Regions from separate parts of the Anaerobutyricum hallii genome, predicted to be linked through region 1. Evidence: predicted binding sites of a transcription regulator. Region 1 holds the regulator's gene; the other holds the start of a gene.
The links. The regulator Rex, encoded in region 1, represses fermentation and respiration genes when NADH is low (regulators of the CRP and FNR family bind a similar motif). The targets are predictions, from matches to a motif close to ATTGTTAANTANTTAACAAT.

Region 1 (8,823 bases):
TTCTTTCTAAATGAAGTATTTCCAGTAAACATCATGAGTATTCTGATGATTTTTTCTTTTTGATCTTTCCCCTGAAATTTTTTATTTCAAAACTTTTTCCAGATAATTCGGCAAATCTCCTGCAAGTACACTATAATATCCTTTTTCTTTTGCGGCGGCATCTCCCGCAAGTCCATGGCAATATACCCCTAATCGTGCTGCAGTTAACAAACTAAGCCCGCCTGCCAGAAAACCACAAATTATTCCGGTTAAAACATCACCGCTTCCGCCTGTTGCCATTCCGTTATTTCCACTCATATTAATATATGAAGGAGCATTTCCATCAGATACAATTGTCCTTGCATCTTTTAGGACGATTATATGATTTTGATCTGCCATCTTCATCGCTGCTTTTGGCAGATTACTCTGAATCTCCGCTATTTCTTCTTCAAGCAGCCTGGACATTTCTTTTAGATGTGGCGTTAATATGATTCCACTCTTATATTCATAGAATAATTGTTTTATCTCTCTATCATTTTTCAATAAAACAGCCAGATTATTTAATCCATCCGCATCAATTACAAGCGGAACTTTACCCAATGCGAGAACCTGCTTTAATAATCGTCTGGCAAATATACTCTGTCCGATTCCTGGACCAATGCCGATAACTGATGCCCAGGAAATCGCTTCCGGCAAAATCTCTTCCGCCTTTTCTTCTGAATCATATGTTGTAAGAATCGCTTCCGGAAGCTTTTCTTGTAAAATTACCCTGTTTTCCTCGCAAGAAAAAACCCGTACCAGTCCACTTCCGCTTTTATAAGCTGCCGTTCCGCTCAAAACAGCTGCTCCAGCCATATTTTTTGCCCCTGCGATTAATAATACCTTCCCATAATTCCCCTTATTCGTCCAGGCTTTTCGTTCTGGCAACAGAGAAAGATCCTCTTTTACAAAAGAAATCATCTTCGGAGCAATTTTTTCTACCGCTTTGTTTGGGAATCCAATTTCTTTTACAATAACTTCTCCACTGATATCCGCTCCCGGATACAGGAGCAGCCCAGCTTTTAACAGTCCAAACGTAACCGTCAAATCTGCGCAAAAAGCTATGCCAAGAATCTGTCCTGTCGAAGCATCTACACCCGATGGCACATCAACCGCTACTTTTAACGCTTTCTTCTGATTCATTCTCTCGATTACTTGTCTGTGCTGTCCCGCTACTTCTCTTTTTAATCCAACACCGAAAACCGCATCGACGATCACATCATATTCTTCTTCTGGAAACTCCATCAAAAACTGCGCTTCCATCTGCTCTAAAACTTTCTTCTGAATCTGATGGGAATCTGAATCATGTGGAATTGCTCCGATTTCATAAAAATCAACATTGTATCCATCTTCTAATAAAAGACGCCCAAGTGCCAGACCATCTCCACCGTTATTGCCCTTTTCTGTAACAATAAGTACACTACTCTTTATTGGTACTCTCTCTAAAAAGACTTCTTCTAAAGCAAGCGCCGCCTTTTCCATTAAAACAATACCAGGAATCCCCATCGTATTTATACTATACGCATCAATCTGCTGCATTTCCTCTCTTGAAGCAACGTAACGCATCTTTTAAACCTCCTGTTTCTTAAAAGATGTACCCCGGAGTCTTTACTGCACTTACTCTTGTAAGAAGATTCCAGCATACATACGTAATTTGCGATTGAGCAGTCAGCAAAAAGAGATGAAAAACAATGCTTTCTATCACACAGCTTCTCATCTCTTACTTTCTTTTACAATATATACTTTACAGTAACTATTCTATTGATTCTGACTGTGAATTCTATAAGACAATGTCATAATACTCTCTGCAAGATGTACATTCTCAACCAGAATATCTTCTGAAAAATGTAAATCTACCGGTGCAAAGTTCCATAATGCCTTAATTCCTAAATCAACTAACTGTTCTGCAACCTTTACCGCTTTTGACTTCGGTAACGTTAATGCAGCAATCATTACCTCATGCTCTTTTAAAAATGTTTCCAGCATGTCGATATCATATACTTCCACACCCCGCACTGTCATACCAATTAATCTTGGATTCACATCGAAAAGTCCGATAATTTTAAATCCATTACTGTCAAAATCCTGGTTATTCGCCAACGCCTGACCAAGATTACCCGCACCTACGATAATGATGTTATTTGTTCTATCCAGACCCAGAATCTTACCCATCTCATTATAAAGATACTCTACATTATAACCATATCCCTGCTGACCAAACCCACCAAAATTATTTAAATCCTGACGAATCTGAGAAGCAGTGACGTTCATTCTCTGACTCAGTTCCTTTGAAGAAATACGAACAACATCATTCTTCAGTAAATCTCCAAGATACCGATAGTACCGGGGTAATCTTTTTATCACTGCCGGAGAAATTGACTTTTCATTCCCTGTTTTTACAACTGCTTTATTGCCTGGCATAAGATCCTCCCTTTGATAAAAAATTCCCATTCTCAAGCTCTACTTAATCAATTATATACAAAAATAGTTTTAATGTCAAATAGGATTGTTAAAAATTCCAACACTTATTTACTTATTTTTTCTTTCATGATAAAATACATCAGAAATATTTCTACTATATAATAATATAATCATTTGGAGGTTATTATGATTTTAGCCTGTCAGAAAATCGAAAAAGCATTCGGAGGCAAATCCGTATTAAATAATGTTAATTTTTTAATTAATGAAGGGGAAAAGGCTGCTGTAATCGGTATCAACGGCGCCGGTAAAACCACTCTTTTCAAAATTATCACCGGAGAATATGAGGCAGATCATGGGGAGGTTATCTTTCAGAAAGGATCTACTTATGGCTACTTATCTCAGATCATTGACGTAAGTTCTCATCGCAGCATTTATGAAGAAATGCTTGATGCCAAAAAAGATATCATCGAACTAGAAAAGAAAATACGTCAGTTAGAAAAAGATATCAGCACTTTGTCCGGTGAAGCACTAGAAAGCGCAATGGAAAGTTATTCCCGTTTCACTGACCGCTTTGAGAAGGCAAATGGTTATGCCTGGAAAAGCGAAATTATCGGTGTATTAAAAGGTCTTGGTTTTGATGAAAGCCAGTTTGACACACCAATCCATACACTTTCCGGAGGACAGAAGACCCGCGTAGCACTCAGCCGTATTCTTCTGATGCACCCGGATCTCATTTTACTTGATGAGCCGACTAACCACCTTGATATGGAATCCATTCGCTGGTTAGAAACTTTCCTTTCTAACTACCGGGGTGCGGTGCTTATTGTTTCCCATGACCGCTATTTTCTTGATAAAGTTGTTGATAAAGTAATCGAGATCGAGCGTGGAAACAGTCAGGTATTTAACGGCAACTACAGTGCTTACGCCGAAAAGAAAAAAGCACAGCGTGATGCCCAGATGAAACTTTATATGAATCAGCAACAAGAAATCCACCATCAGGAGGAGGTAATCACAAAGCTTCGCTCTTTCAATCGTGAAAAGTCCATCAAACGTGCCGAAAGCCGGGAGAAAATGCTTAGTAAGATTGAACTTGTCGATAAACCTGTGACTTTAAACAGTAAGATGCGTATCACTTTAGAACCGGAAGTACTTAGTGGAAACGATGTTCTTACTATTGAAGGACTTTCCAAATCTTTTGGTGATAAGGCTTTATTCCGTAATTTAAATGTTCAGATTAAACGTGGGGAAGTTGTTGGACTCCTCGGTGCCAACGGTACCGGAAAAACCACTCTTTTAAAAATCATTAACCGCCAGCTTCGTGCTGACTCTGGAAAAATCCGCTACGGCTCTAAGGTGTCCATCGGTTATTATGATCAGGAACAACATGTATTAGACGATTCCAAAACAATTTTTGATGAAATTTCTGATGCCTATCCAAAGCTGACTAATACCCGCATCCGAAATGTTCTTGCTGCCTTTCTTTTTACCGGCGAAGATGTATTTCAGGTCATCGGCACTTTGAGTGGTGGCGAAAAAGGACGAGTTTCTCTCGCTAAACTCATGCTTTCCAATGCGAACTTCATCATTCTTGATGAGCCGACCAACCATTTAGACATCCAGTCCAGAGAAATTTTAGAAGAAGCGATTAACAACTATGAGGGAACTGTATTTTACGTTTCCCATGACCGTTACTTCATTAATCAAACAGCCACAAGAATCCTGGACTTATCCCCAGAAGGCATCGTAAACTATAAAGGCAACTACAACTATTACTTAGAACAAAAAGAAGCTGGAAACGTATCTGCTGACAGCGATAACATCACACTTGCTGCCTCCGCTGATAAATCTCCTGCCCCTTCTCCAGAAAAAGCCAAGGAGGACTGGAAACGTTCGCGTGAAGAGGCCGCAAAACAGCGTAAGCGTGCCAACGATTTAAAGAAGACAGAAAAAGAAATCAGTCGCTTAGAAGCAGAAAATGATCAGTTAAAAAATGAAATGGCATTACCTGAAAATGCTACCAATGTATCAAAACTTATGGAACTCAATACTAAATTTGAAGAAAATGAATCTACCTTACTAGAACTCTATGACAAATGGGAAGAATTATCAGAATAATTTTTAATTTGTAGATTCGATATAGACAGAAAAACGATATATTCCTCCGCCCTGTAATTGCATCTGGAATATATCGTTTTTTTATTTTTTCTGTCTACTTTAAATCCTTCGTATTAAGTTCTGTTTTTAACTGATTTATGGGATTAGGTTAACATTTAATTTTTTGCTGCTTTCTTTAATTACTTTTTCTAATTCGCCATCTGTAATTGCAGTTACTCGACCTGTTTCATATTCCTGATCAACCCACTTCTTTACCTCGGCTACCAGTGGACTCTTCTTGTCTACTGCCTTATCTCCCTTTAAGCGATAGTAAGTATTTATCCAATGGGCAATTCCAGCAAGTCCGCTTGTATTTGATACCGCTACAAGCACCGGACGGTTTAACAATTTATCTGTATCAAATATGTTATAGATTTCTTCATTTTTAAGAAGACCATCTGCATGGATTCCGGCTCTTGTCACATTAAAGTTCTTTCCTACAAACGGTGTTCTTTCTGGAATGTGATATCCAATCTCTTTCTCATAATACTCTGCCAGTTCTGTAATAACTGTAGTATCCATTCCGTCTAATGTTCCACGAAGCTGGGCATATTCAAATACCATTGCCTCAAGCGGGGTGTTTCCTGTACGTTCACCGATTCCAAATAATGCACTGTTTACAGCAGATGCTCCATAAAGCCATGCTGTTGTAGAATTATTCACTGCTTTATAGAAATCATTATGACCATGCCATTCTAGTAATTCTGATGGTACTCCGGCATGTTCTTTTAATCCATAAATAATTCCCGGCACAGAACGTGGAATCACAGCTCCTGGGAAGTTTACTCCATATCCCATCGTATCGCAGGCACGAATTTTTACAGGAATACCATACTCATCTTTTAATTTCATAAGCTCCAGACAAAATGGAATAACAAATCCATAAATATCAGAACGGGTAATATCTTCCAGGTGGCATCTTGGACTGATTCCGGTTTCAAGACATTCTCTTACAACGCCTAAATAATGTTCCATCGCCTGTTTTCTTGTCATTTTCATTTTATAGAAAATATGGTAATCAGAACAGCTTACAAGAATTCCGGTTTCTTTTAAACCAATTTCTTTTACTAATTCAAAGTCTTTCTTACTTGCACGAATCCAGCTTGTAATTTCAGGAAATTTATAACCCTTTTCCATACATTTATATACCGCATCTCTATCTTTTTTACTATATAAGAAAAATTCGCACTGACGAATAATTCCTTTCGGTCCTCCTAAGCGGTGGAATGCATCATATATATGCACGATCTGATCTGTTGAATACGGCGTTCTTGACTGCTGTCCATCGCGGAAAGTTGTATCCGTAATCCAGATATCTTCCGGCATTTCATGAGGTACGATTCGGTCATTAAAGGCTATTTTCGGCACTTCCTCATACGGGAACAGATTACGGAATACATTAGGCTTATCCGTATCAACCAGCGGGTACATATATTCATCTAATTTCAATAAATTTGATTTTTTGTTCAGCCGAACTGAGCGGTTATCCATTTCCATAGTTCTATCTCCATTTCTTTTATTAATATGACGGCAATTCACAGTCTATAAAAACCCATATAGTATAGCATAGTTTCCAAAAGTATCCTGACTTTCAAGTCGAGCAACCTGAATTGCATAAATCATTTTTAAAAACTTCATTTTATTCCCGTTATTATTCTATCATTAAAGTTAAATTTGTCAAGAGATAGTATTTTTTATATCTTTTTTCGCATAATACATTTCATTTTCCTTCATTTACTTTATCATTGCACAGCGTCATATCTAAGAGTTCCTGTCTACGTTTCAAATAAAAGAAAAACAAAAAACGATATATCCCACCTGTTCTGTAAATGCTGCGTAAAAAATGTTCTTGCATCTTGAACGCATCTCAAAACTTCAGATGAGATATATCGTTTTTATTCTTTCCAATCTAAAACCGGAAATTATTATTTATTAACATTTACTTTCTGTCCGATCTTACTTTCCGTTCCAGATAAAAGTCTGCCAATATTTGCTCTATGGCGATAAATTGCAAAAAATGCATAAAGGACACACATCGCAAATAAATCCCATCTTCCTGGATGAAAAATAAGAATTTCTACTACGATACCTGCTGATAATAGGATCGAAGCTAAGGAAACATATCTTGTTACAGCTGTGACTGTCACAAAGATAATAAAACAGCATAAACCGATTCTCCAGTCAAAAGCCATCATTGCGGCGGCTGTTGTCGCAATTCCTTTTCCTCCTTTAAACTTTAAGAAAACAGGATAATCATGTCCCATTACTGCCGCAAACCCTGTAACAAGCTGAATCAGTTCTGCATTCAAATCTGGTACAGCCGGACATAATACAAACTTTACAATAAGTACCGGAACAAAGCTTTTTAATGCATCTCCAAGGAAAGTAAGTAATGCACGAGTTTTACCAAGTACACGAAGTACATTCGTTGTACCAGAATTCCCGCTTCCATAGTCACGAATATCCATTCCGCATAACTTTCCTACAAGGTAACCACTTTCAATGCAGCCGCAAAAATAGCCTACCACAATTACAAGCACATAATATACAGCAGTCATTTACTTCTCCTTTCTCTCACGATAGATGAAATGGATCGGAGTACCACGAAAACCAAATGTCGTACGGATCTGATTCTCAATATATCTGGTATATGAAAAATGTGTCAGTTTCTTCTCGTTAATGAACATAACAAATGTCGGCGGCTTTACAGAAACCTGAGTAATATAGTAAATTCGTAAACGCTTACCTTTATCTGATGGTGGCTGCTTCATAGCCATTGCTTCGGTAAGAATTTCATTTAAGACACCTGTCTGTACACGAAGGGCACAGTTTTCAATTACGGCATCAATCATATCAAAAAGCTTTGGAAGTCTCTGTCCTGTCTTTGCAGAAAGGAAAATCAGTTCCGCATATGGCATATAGGAAAGCTTTTCGCGAATCTTTTCTGTGAACTTCTTCATCGTGGTATTATCTTTTTCCACAAGATCCCACTTGTTCACTGCAATAATCATACCTTTACCACGTTCGTGGGCAATTCCTGCAATCTTTGCATCCTGCTCCGTAATTCCTTCCGTTGCATCAATAATCAAAACGGCAACATCACAACGCTCTACGGCTGTAACGGTACGAATAATACTGTAACGCTCTAATTCTTCTTTAATCTTACTCTTTCTACGAAGCCCCGCTGTATCAATAAAGATATATTCCTGACCATTACGCTTTACCGTTGTATCAATCGCATCTCTTGTCGTTCCTGCAACCGGAGATACAATCACTCGTTCTTCTCCAAGAAGCTTATTGATAATCGAAGACTTACCTGCATTCGGTTTACCGATTACCGCAATCTTCGGACGTTCATCTTCCTCTTCCTCTTCTCGTGCCGGTGTTTCAAACTGTTCAATTACATGATCTAACATATCACCTATTCCAAGTTTGCCCTGTGCAGAAACAGGAATCGGATCACCAAGACCAAGATTATAAAATTCATAGACATCCGGCATATATTTTTCAAAGTTATCTACTTTGTTTACGACAAGAAGAACCGGACGATGCGAACGGCGTAACATATCTGCCACTTTAAAATCTGCATCTACAAGTCCCTGACGTACATCTACAAGGAACAAAATAACATCTGCTGTCATAATTGCTGTCTCTGCCTGTTCCCTCATTCGTGAAATGATAATGTCATCAGACTCAGGTTCAATTCCTCCGGTATCAATCAGGGTAAACTGATAGTCTAACCAGCTGACCTCCGCATAGATACGGTCCCTTGTTACTCCTGGTGTGTCTTCTACTATTGAAATCCTGCTTCCTGCTAACGCATTAAACAGCGTAGATTTCCCTACATTCGGGCGGCCTACCACCGCAACAACCGGTTTACTCATAATTTCCTCCATTCTCTATCGTAATAATTTTATCAACAAAGTCTCTTCCCTCTGATTGTATAATATTTACGGGAACTTGTAAAGAATCGGAAAGTTCCTTTAATGAAATGTCATCAAGGAAAATATCCTCATCAGCTTTTAACACATTGCATGGAAGGAGGAGCTCCTCTCCAAGCGCCTTTCCTTTTAACTGTGCAATAATATCCTGTCCGGTCAAAAGACCTGAAACTGTAATATGTTCACCAAAAAATTTATTAGTAATGCAGTACACATCTATCTTAATACCAGGGAATTTCGTTTCCACATCCGCTGCAAGCTTCTTAATCGTTGGATAAGCAAGTTTCGC
Region 2 (8,823 bases), 2.2 Mb from region 1:
AATTTTCTTTGCGTTCTCCACTCGTTCTTTTGTTGGTGGTTCAATTCCTTCTAAAGGATAATCTAGTCCAAGTTCTTTCCATTTATAAATACCCATCGTATGATAAGGTAGGATTTCCACCTTTTCTACGTTATTAAGAGAGTGAATGAAATCGGCTAATCTCGTTAAATATTCATCTTTGTCGCTTCGTTCTGGTACAAGGACATGGCGAATCCAAATCGTTTTTTTAATATCGGAAAGATAGCGAATCATATCAAGAATATTTTCGTTACTGCGGCCAGTTAAAACTTTGTGGCATTCGGTATTGATGTGTTTGATATCTACTAGTAACAAGTCAGTGTATTTCATCAGTTCCTGAAATTTAGAAAAGAAAGGTTCCTCTCTTGTAAATGGTCCTCCGGCTGTATCAATAACGGTGTGGATTCCTTTTTCTTTTGCCTTTTTAAAAAATTCTAACAAAAAATCAATCTGTAATAAAGGTTCACCGCCACTTACAGTAATACCACCACCATTTTTCCAGTAAGGACGATAACGGAGAGCCTGATTTAACAGTTCATCTGCACTTTTCCAGACAGCTCCGGTTTCCTCTGTCATCTTCCATGTATCTGGATTGTGGCAGAATTGGCAACGCAAAGGACAACCCTGTAAAAAAATAATAAAACGAACTCCCGGCCCATCGACAGAACCAAAACTCTCCGTAGAATGAACAAGAGCCATCGCATTTTTATCACTCATAAATAACACCTCATAATATTTTCATTATAATTTCTATTTCTATTACAGTGTAAAAATAAATTATCAAGGAGAAAGCAGGTAGCAGCACATGGACAGGTGCATATCAAATATTAAAATATCCTAATGAAGAAAAAAGAGAATACTTTTATCATTCCGTACTATGGAATTTTGACCGTAGCTGCTTCGAACTACTTTCTTCGAAGCGGCTGTTTTATCGGGCAAAATGGAATGTTCAGTACGGTGCATAAAAGTCTCTCTTTTTTCTTCATCAGGATAGGAGCTAACTAGGCTATGCACCTTTCAAGCACAACATCCTGCTTTCGGTATAAATTATTTTTACTACATTCTATCGTGGCATGTTCTGGAAATGACATCTAACTGCTGTTCTTTTGTCAGTGAGATGAATTTAACAGCATAGCCGGAAACACGAATTGTGAAGTTTGCGTATTCTTCTTTTTCCGGATGTTCCATGGCATCAATCAGTTTCTCAACACCAAATACGTTTACATTTAAGTGGTGGGCTCCCTGTGAGAAGTAGCCATCCATAACATTTACTAAGTTACCAATACGTTCTTCTTCGGAATGTCCAAGTGCATCGGGGTTGATTGTCTGTGTATTGGAAATACCATCTAATGCCCATTCGTAAGGAAGTTTTGCTACAGAGTTTAAGGAGGCTAAGAGACCGTTTTGTTCTGCACCATAACTTGGGTTTGCGCCTGGAGCAAGTGGTTCTCCGGCTTTTCTTCCATCTGGAAGGGAACCGGTTGCTTTACCATATACTACGTTAGAAGTAATGGTAAGGATGGATGTTGTAGGTTCAGAATCGCGATAAGTATGGAATTTCTCCAGTTTCTTCATGAATGTCTGAAGTAACCATACAGCGATATCATCTGCGCGGTCATCATCATTTCCGTATTTAGGGAAATCGCCAGTTGTCTCATAATCAACAACAAGACCTTCTTCATTGCGGACCGTTTTTACTTTGGCATATTTGATCGCACTTAAGGAGTCTACTACATGTGAGAATCCTGCAATACCGGTAGCAAAAGTACGACGTACATTTGTATCGATTAAGGCCATTAGTGCATATTCATAGTAATATTTGTCATGCATGTACTGGATGAGATTCAATGTATTTACATACAAACCTGCTAACCAGTCCATCATGATATCGTATTTATGCATTACTTCATCATAAACAAGATATTCGGAAGTAATTGGTTTATATTCCGGTCCAACCTGCTGGCCGGTCTTTTCATCCACACCACCATTGATTGCGTAAAGAAGACATTTGGCAAGGTTAGCGCGGGCGCCGAAGAACTGCATTTCCTTACCAGTCTGTGTAGCAGAAACACAGCAGCAGATGGAGTAATCATCGCCCCATACCGGACGCATTACATCATCATTTTCATACTGGATAGAACTTGTTGTAATAGAAATATGAGCGGCATAATTTCTGAATGCTTTTGGAAGACGCTCAGAGTAAAGTACAGTGAGGTTTGGTTCTGGAGCAGGTCCCATATTTTCTAATGTATGAAGGAAACGGTAGTCTGTCTTTGTAACCATAGAACGACCATCCTGACCAAGACCACCGACTTCAAGTGTAGCCCATACAGGATCGCCAGAGAAGAGCTGATTGTAGGATGGGATACGTCCAAACTTAACCATACGGAACTTCATAGTCATATGGTCAATTAATTCCTGTGCTTCTTTCTCTGTAAGGATGCCCTTATCCATATCACGTTTGATATAAATATCAAGGAAAGTAGCGATACGTCCGATACTCATAGCAGCACCGTTCTGTGTTTTAATTGCTGCAAGATAACCAAAGTATGTCCACTGAACAGCTTCTTTTGCATTAGAAGCAGGCTCAGAAATATCATAACCATAGCTTTCTGCCATAACTTTCATATCTTTTAATGCTTTAATCTGCATGGAGATTTCTTCTCTTAAGCGGATTACATCATCTGTCATCGTTCCATCGCCACAGTTTGCGAAATCTTTTTGCTTGTCTTCAACTAATAAATCAATACCATAAAGAGCAACACGACGGTAATCGCCAACGATACGTCCACGTCCGTACGTATCTGGAAGACCGGTAATGATTTTGTTGTGACGAGCTTTCTTCATCTCAGGTGTATAAGAATCAAATACTGCCTGATTATGTGTTTTATGATAATCTGTAAAAATTTTATGCAGTTCTGGATTTGGTGTGTAACCATAAGTTGTACAGGCTTCTTCCGCAGTACGGATACCACCAAATGGCATAAAGGCACGTTTTAAAGGTTTATCTGTCTGAAGACCTACGATCTGTTCTTTTTCTTTTAAAGCTTCAGAAATATAGCCTGGTTTGTGTGAAGTAAGGCTTGATACAATCTCGGTATCCATATCAAGAACGCCACCTTTGTCACGCTCAGCCTTCTGCAATTTCTGCAGTTCGTCCCACAGCGTATTTGTAGCTTCTGTAGGTCCCTCCAGGAAAGAAGCATCTCCATCATATGGAGTGTAGTTATCCTGGATAAACTCTCTTAAATTAACTTCTTCTCTCCAGATACGTCCGTTAAATCCCTGCCATTGTTCTTTTTGTAACATCTTAGTTGACCTCCCTGTTTGTAAAAAATTCTTAAGTCAAGGCTTTGAAATATGTTTGCTAAAAAATCAAAAAAGTGTCAGATGATTTCTTAAATAATTAGTCTAAACTTATTCAAGTTATAATCATCTAACAACATTATTAGCATGATTTTTGATAATCGTCAAACAAATTTTTGATATTATGTGTTCTTTTTTCTGAACATATACACTAAAAATGTTCTTAGAGCCCTTAAAATCAAGGGATTTAAGCTGTTGATAAAAAAATATCAAATCGTACAAATATACGGATATTGATACAATATCAACAAGAAAATATCAAAAATTTCACCTGGCTTAATTATGATTTAAAGTTATTTCTTCTCGGGGATATCGGATAGAATATTCATCCTGTCAGAGTAAATTCAAGTCGAGCCGCCGCGAGACTTGGCGCGTGATTCTGGTCAGCGTAAGCTGACATATTCTTTACAGAATCACTGCGCATCCTCGCGGAGCGTTTATCTCAGTCGGAGATTGGACTCCCACTGAGACAAATTTGCTGTCACTCACCACCTAAAAGAGGTGGGAGTCTTCTCGACTGAGATAAAAAAAGCCGATATCCAGACAAGAATTGCCCAGACGGTCGGCTAAATAAGAATCTCATACTTCATGTGGTTCATTCCACTTACTTCCGTCAGTCGTATAAGTAACCTAACTATAACCAAAAGCCAATCAAATGTCAAGGGGTAACTATTTAATTCATTTGGGGAAAACAGACGAAAATAAAAAGAATAGACGATAACAAATGTAAAGATATCGCTGCGTAGAAAATGCCTGTTCGGCATTTTTACTTGCTCTCACATTACATTTGTTATCGTCTATTCTTTTTATTTTCTGTGTTTTGGCTCCAGAAGGAATGAATGGAATAGTCTTTGGAGGAGAGAAAGAGGGGGAGAAATCAGAAGTTTACTGCTTGCTCGGAAGGTATCTCTGTCAGGGAATTTTATTAATCTGTTTCCACATTACATTTGTTATAGTCTATTATTTTTTATTTTCTGTGTTTTGGCTCCAGAAGGAATGAATGCAATAGTCTTTGGAGGAGAGAAAGAGGGGGAGAAATCAGAAGTCTACTGCTTGCTCGGAAGGATATATAGTCAGAAGTCTATTTTCTCTCTTTAATGAGTAGTAAAAATGAAAGAGATTGTCATTTTCCAGAATATTAAAGAAATCGCCTTTATATTTATAGTACACAATGATAGTTGGTGATATCATTGTATCATCATTGACAATATCAGAATAAGCCACAACCTTCTGTCCCCTTCCCCATTTCTTTCCCAAAGACTATTGCATTCATTCCTTCTGGAGCCAAAACACAGAAAAAAGAAATAATGCCATATCCCAGATGCGGCTTCGGAGCACGTTTAAGATGCGGATGAGCATCTTAAACACAGCGACTACAGAGCAGATGGGATATGGCATTATTTCTTTTTTCGTTTGTTTTCCCCTAATGAATTAAAGAGTAAACCCTTCTTGCCATATCGTGGAATATCCATATGAGACTCATTCCGATGGCAAGTCCTAATGCACATTGGACGGTTTTAGAACCATATATTGCGGCATACTGCCATTGCCTTTGAACAGCATAGCTCATCGTGTAGTAGAGAGAACCGCCGGGAATCAAAACAACAACAGAGATGATAAGAAAAAGTGTGGTGGGAGCTTTTCTTATTTTTGCAATGACTTCGGAGTAAATCGCAGCAAAGGCGCTTGCAAATAGTGAGGAAATAAAAATATCGAACCCCCAGGTATTAGCAATAACATAAATAACCCAAGTCAGTACGCCACCTAAAGCTGCAGGAAAAATGTGTCTAAACTGCAAATGAAACAGGAATCCGAATCCGGCAGCTCCGATAAAAGCCGCAAAGAACTGAAGTATCATAATACACCTCCCACAAACCAGATAGCGCACATGAATCCACAGGCAAGAGCGCCAGCCCATAGAAGAGATTCTACGAGTCGCATTATACCGGAAATCGTATCTCCGATTAAAATATCCCGTATAGAATTGGTCATAAGAATACCGGGAATCAACAGCATAATATCTCCGATCATAACTTTATCTACATGAATTACCGGAAAAAAGAAGGCAGTAATACAAATGCCGGTACCGATAAAGAGGGAACAGAAAAATTGAAGAATAAAGGTATTACTGCATATAGAATTTAAATGCCTTTGTAAAAAACAAAGGAGAAAAGCAAAGATAACAGCAATAGCCCCATCTAAGATCGTTCCACCGAAAAAGACAGAGAACCCGCCGGCACCAAGCATACTTCCCAGATAAATAGTATAAGGTGCAGGTTTTATTTTTGAAATTTTGTTTATTTCATCTTTCAAATCTGTTAAAGAAAGGGGGGCGGCACAGCATTGTCTGCTTAATGCATTTGCCTGTTCTAATTTAAAAAAATCTGTGCCGGCAGGGGTGGTAATCCTGCGAGTTTGTGTATATTCTTCTCCCTCAGGAAATACCATTGTAACAACAATACTTGATGTAATTGCAAAAACATTCATCTGACTGGCACCGTAGGCATGTCCCATTCGATTAAGCGTTTCCTCCACACGACTGACTTCGGCGCCATTGGTCAGCATAATTTCAGCCAGATTTAATAATTCATGTAAAATAGCATTCGGTGAGCTCAATGAAATTCTCCTTTCAACAAAATATGATATAGTATATCACAAATTTAAAGTACTATTGGAATCTTTTTAATCAGAGAACTATTTCACCATAAGAAAACAGCAGAGGAAGTCAACAGGAAAAACGGAATTCCTTATATAAATATCAGTTTCTTGAAATTTGATTTTCTGGAAAGTCATATCTTTCTGGAAAATCTTCATTCCCACCAATTGTAGATTTAGTATTTGAAAAGCTTTTCAATTGTTTCTAATGGATTTTCTGTTGGGTCATAAGAAAATTCTTGGCAGAAGTTTTTCTGTTCAGGTGATAATTCAGTGTTACTAAAGTCAAGTGTCAGTAATTGCTCCAGGTCTTTCAAATACATAGATGGATAAAATTTCTTTATAAAATTACCAAATATTTTTGGAAGATATTCCAAATAATAAATAGGCTTTTTGGTGATTGAGAAGTTTCCGGCATGTTTGCTGCTGTTTGTAATCAACATATCGGAAAGGTACATCATATCATTAAGCGAAATTTTATTTTTAATATAACCAAATTTAGAAGAATATTGGTATGGTAACTGGTAGGATAGTTCTACAAGATCCCAGTTATTTGTAATTACAAACCAGTCATCGTCTATATAATCCATGATTTTTTTTAGGTTAAAATTATCAAAAAGGTTTACAGGTTCTGAACCATCTTCGGGTTCGGGTTTTTGTCCAACTAAAAGTATGGATAGTATTTTTTTACCTTTTGCTTGCGGAAAATAGAATTCCAATTGTTTTTTTACAGTAGTTCTTTTCTCTTCTTGAAGAATATCCCAGGAAATAGGTAGAGGAATATCATCTAAAAAGGTAACATTATCTTCCCATTCATAAAAAGAGTGGAAAAGTTTAGCTGTAAATGGAGAGCCGGGCATTACATGTGTACAGCGTATGAATGTCTGTTTCTTTGGTTGGTCAGGATTATCATGGTATTTCATAAAAATATTAAATTGATAATCAAAAGGTGTTGCTAAGAGCAAACGGCGCTCTCTTTCGGAAGCACTAGGTATTTTGATTGGAATAGAAGGATCCATACAAATGATATTTTGGGCTTCAGTACAAAAAGTTCGGCGTGCATCTTCCATTTTAGTATTGATTAGAGGAATCTTTGTTGCTGTTTTGTTGAGATAGTATTCAAATTCCACTTCTGGAAGAGCAGTCATGAGATTGTCTTTTACAAGCTGCAGATCAGTGTTTAGTCCACGTCCACGGGTACTTACAAATGAAATAGTTTTTTTACTCATTTTACTTTCCCTCCATGTATGAATTAATCAGGTTTGCAATTCTTTCACAACTATGTCCATCGCAGGCAGACATATATTTTTCAACAAAAGAATTCATCTTATTTGTAAGAATATGTTTTTCAGGATGTGTTAAATAGTCTGTCAGTTCTTCTTGATTTGTATATACATCTCCAGGCAGATCTTCTGGATAATTAAGATAAAATCCTCGGTCATAGGTTGGCAGATCATAGCAGAAGAATGCGATAGGTTTACGAAGTAGTGCATATTCAAATATAACAGAAGAATAATCAGTGATTAGCATATCTGAAATAAGCATATAATCATTTGTTGAAAAATCTCTCATTACGCGTATGTTTTTGTATTTTTTTGGAAGAATATCGTTCTTCATTACCGGATGTGGGCAGATTAAAAGTACTTGATTAGGAAGTAAATCTTTTGAAAGACGATCAAAATCAAGTTCAGGATGGAATTCACTTCTATCACATCCAACATCTCGGAAAGTAGGCGCATAAACAAGAACAGATTTTCCAATCAAACTAGGATGCCGGAAATAGATTTTTCGTTTTGTTTTAGTAATCAGATGTTTGTTAAAGTAATCATCTGTTCGTGGGCAGCCTAATGCTTTTACTTTATTATAATTTACATCAAATGCATCCGCATAGATAGAACGTAAATTTTCTCCACTTACACATACAAGATTATACTGTGCATGTGTGGCTCTGTCTTCAGGTAAAGAAAGATTTGTTCCGCGCTGTCCAAACTTTTTAAATGCACCGCAAGCATGCCATAGCTGAATAACTCGCTGTTCCGGGCGTAAAGGGAAATATCTTAAATATTTTACATAGTCATCTGTTACGATTACCTTACTGGTAAGGATTTCCTCAGTCATTTCAAGGGCTGTTTGAGGATTATGTGGTAAACGTTTTGCACAGATTGTCTTTTTACCTTTGATAAAGGGATATAGAGCCTTTGCATTTCCTTCAAGATGCCCATCTGCACGGGGAGAAACAAATAAAACCTGATTTTTCAGTGGCTTTTTCTGGAAAGAAGCTGCCTTTTTATTCCATGCTTGTTCTTCTTCCGTCTCATCAGAGAGAAGACGGAATTTCATGCCAGATTCTGCCGGAGAGTAGAGTATTTCAGCGCTATTTAATGTAATTGTTTTATCTTTTAAGTATTCTTTAATAAAAGATAGAGTTTTATCTGTTGCAATGTAATCAATAAAAGTTTCTTTTTTATTATTGTAAAGAAGCAAACCATCTAAGCGGTATGCGTAACTGCCTTTTGTATAACATAATTTTATCAATTCTGGAAGCTCTTCGCTAAAATCTAAATGGAGACTTCTTACAAAATCAACACAGAAGAATTTGTTAGCTAATGTAGCATCCATAAAGAGGGAAAAATTATATTTCATTCCATTTTTTAAAGATGTAGAGGCGATTTTACTGAAAAGCAATGGCTGTGGATTATCATATTCTTTATGATAAATTCCCTCACTGATGAAATCATACTGCTGCTTCATAAGCTGCCGATAAGCCAGGCGGAAAGAACCAAC

Region 2: a site for Rex is predicted at 3,579-3,598, ahead of pflB (formate C-acetyltransferase). Genes of this name have one in related genera too.

The regions. Positions count from the first base shown of each region.
Region 1 covers NZ_LT907978.1:920,267-929,089, reverse strand. Annotated here, with positions in the region: gene EHLA_RS04275 (NAD(P)H-hydrate dehydratase) at 82-1,584, opposite strand; gene EHLA_RS04270 (redox-sensing transcriptional repressor Rex) at 1,777-2,439, opposite strand; gene abc-f (ribosomal protection-like ABC-F family protein) at 2,626-4,554, shown strand; gene EHLA_RS04260 (2-isopropylmalate synthase) at 4,690-6,084, opposite strand; gene plsY (glycerol-3-phosphate 1-O-acyltransferase PlsY) at 6,519-7,151, opposite strand; gene der (ribosome biogenesis GTPase Der) at 7,152-8,477, opposite strand; gene EHLA_RS04245 (DUF512 domain-containing protein) at 8,470-8,823, opposite strand, start outside.
Region 2 covers NZ_LT907978.1:3,111,438-3,120,260, reverse strand. Annotated here, with positions in the region: gene pflA (pyruvate formate-lyase-activating protein) at 1-735, opposite strand, end outside; gene pflB (formate C-acetyltransferase) at 1,075-3,327, opposite strand; ZMP/ZTP riboswitch at 3,930-4,015, opposite strand; gene EHLA_RS14115 (threonine/serine exporter family protein) at 4,808-5,242, opposite strand; gene EHLA_RS14110 (threonine/serine exporter family protein) at 5,239-6,000, opposite strand; gene EHLA_RS14105 (hypothetical protein) at 6,216-7,268, opposite strand; gene EHLA_RS14100 (bifunctional glycosyltransferase/CDP-glycerol:glycerophosphate glycerophosphotransferase) at 7,270-8,823, opposite strand, start outside.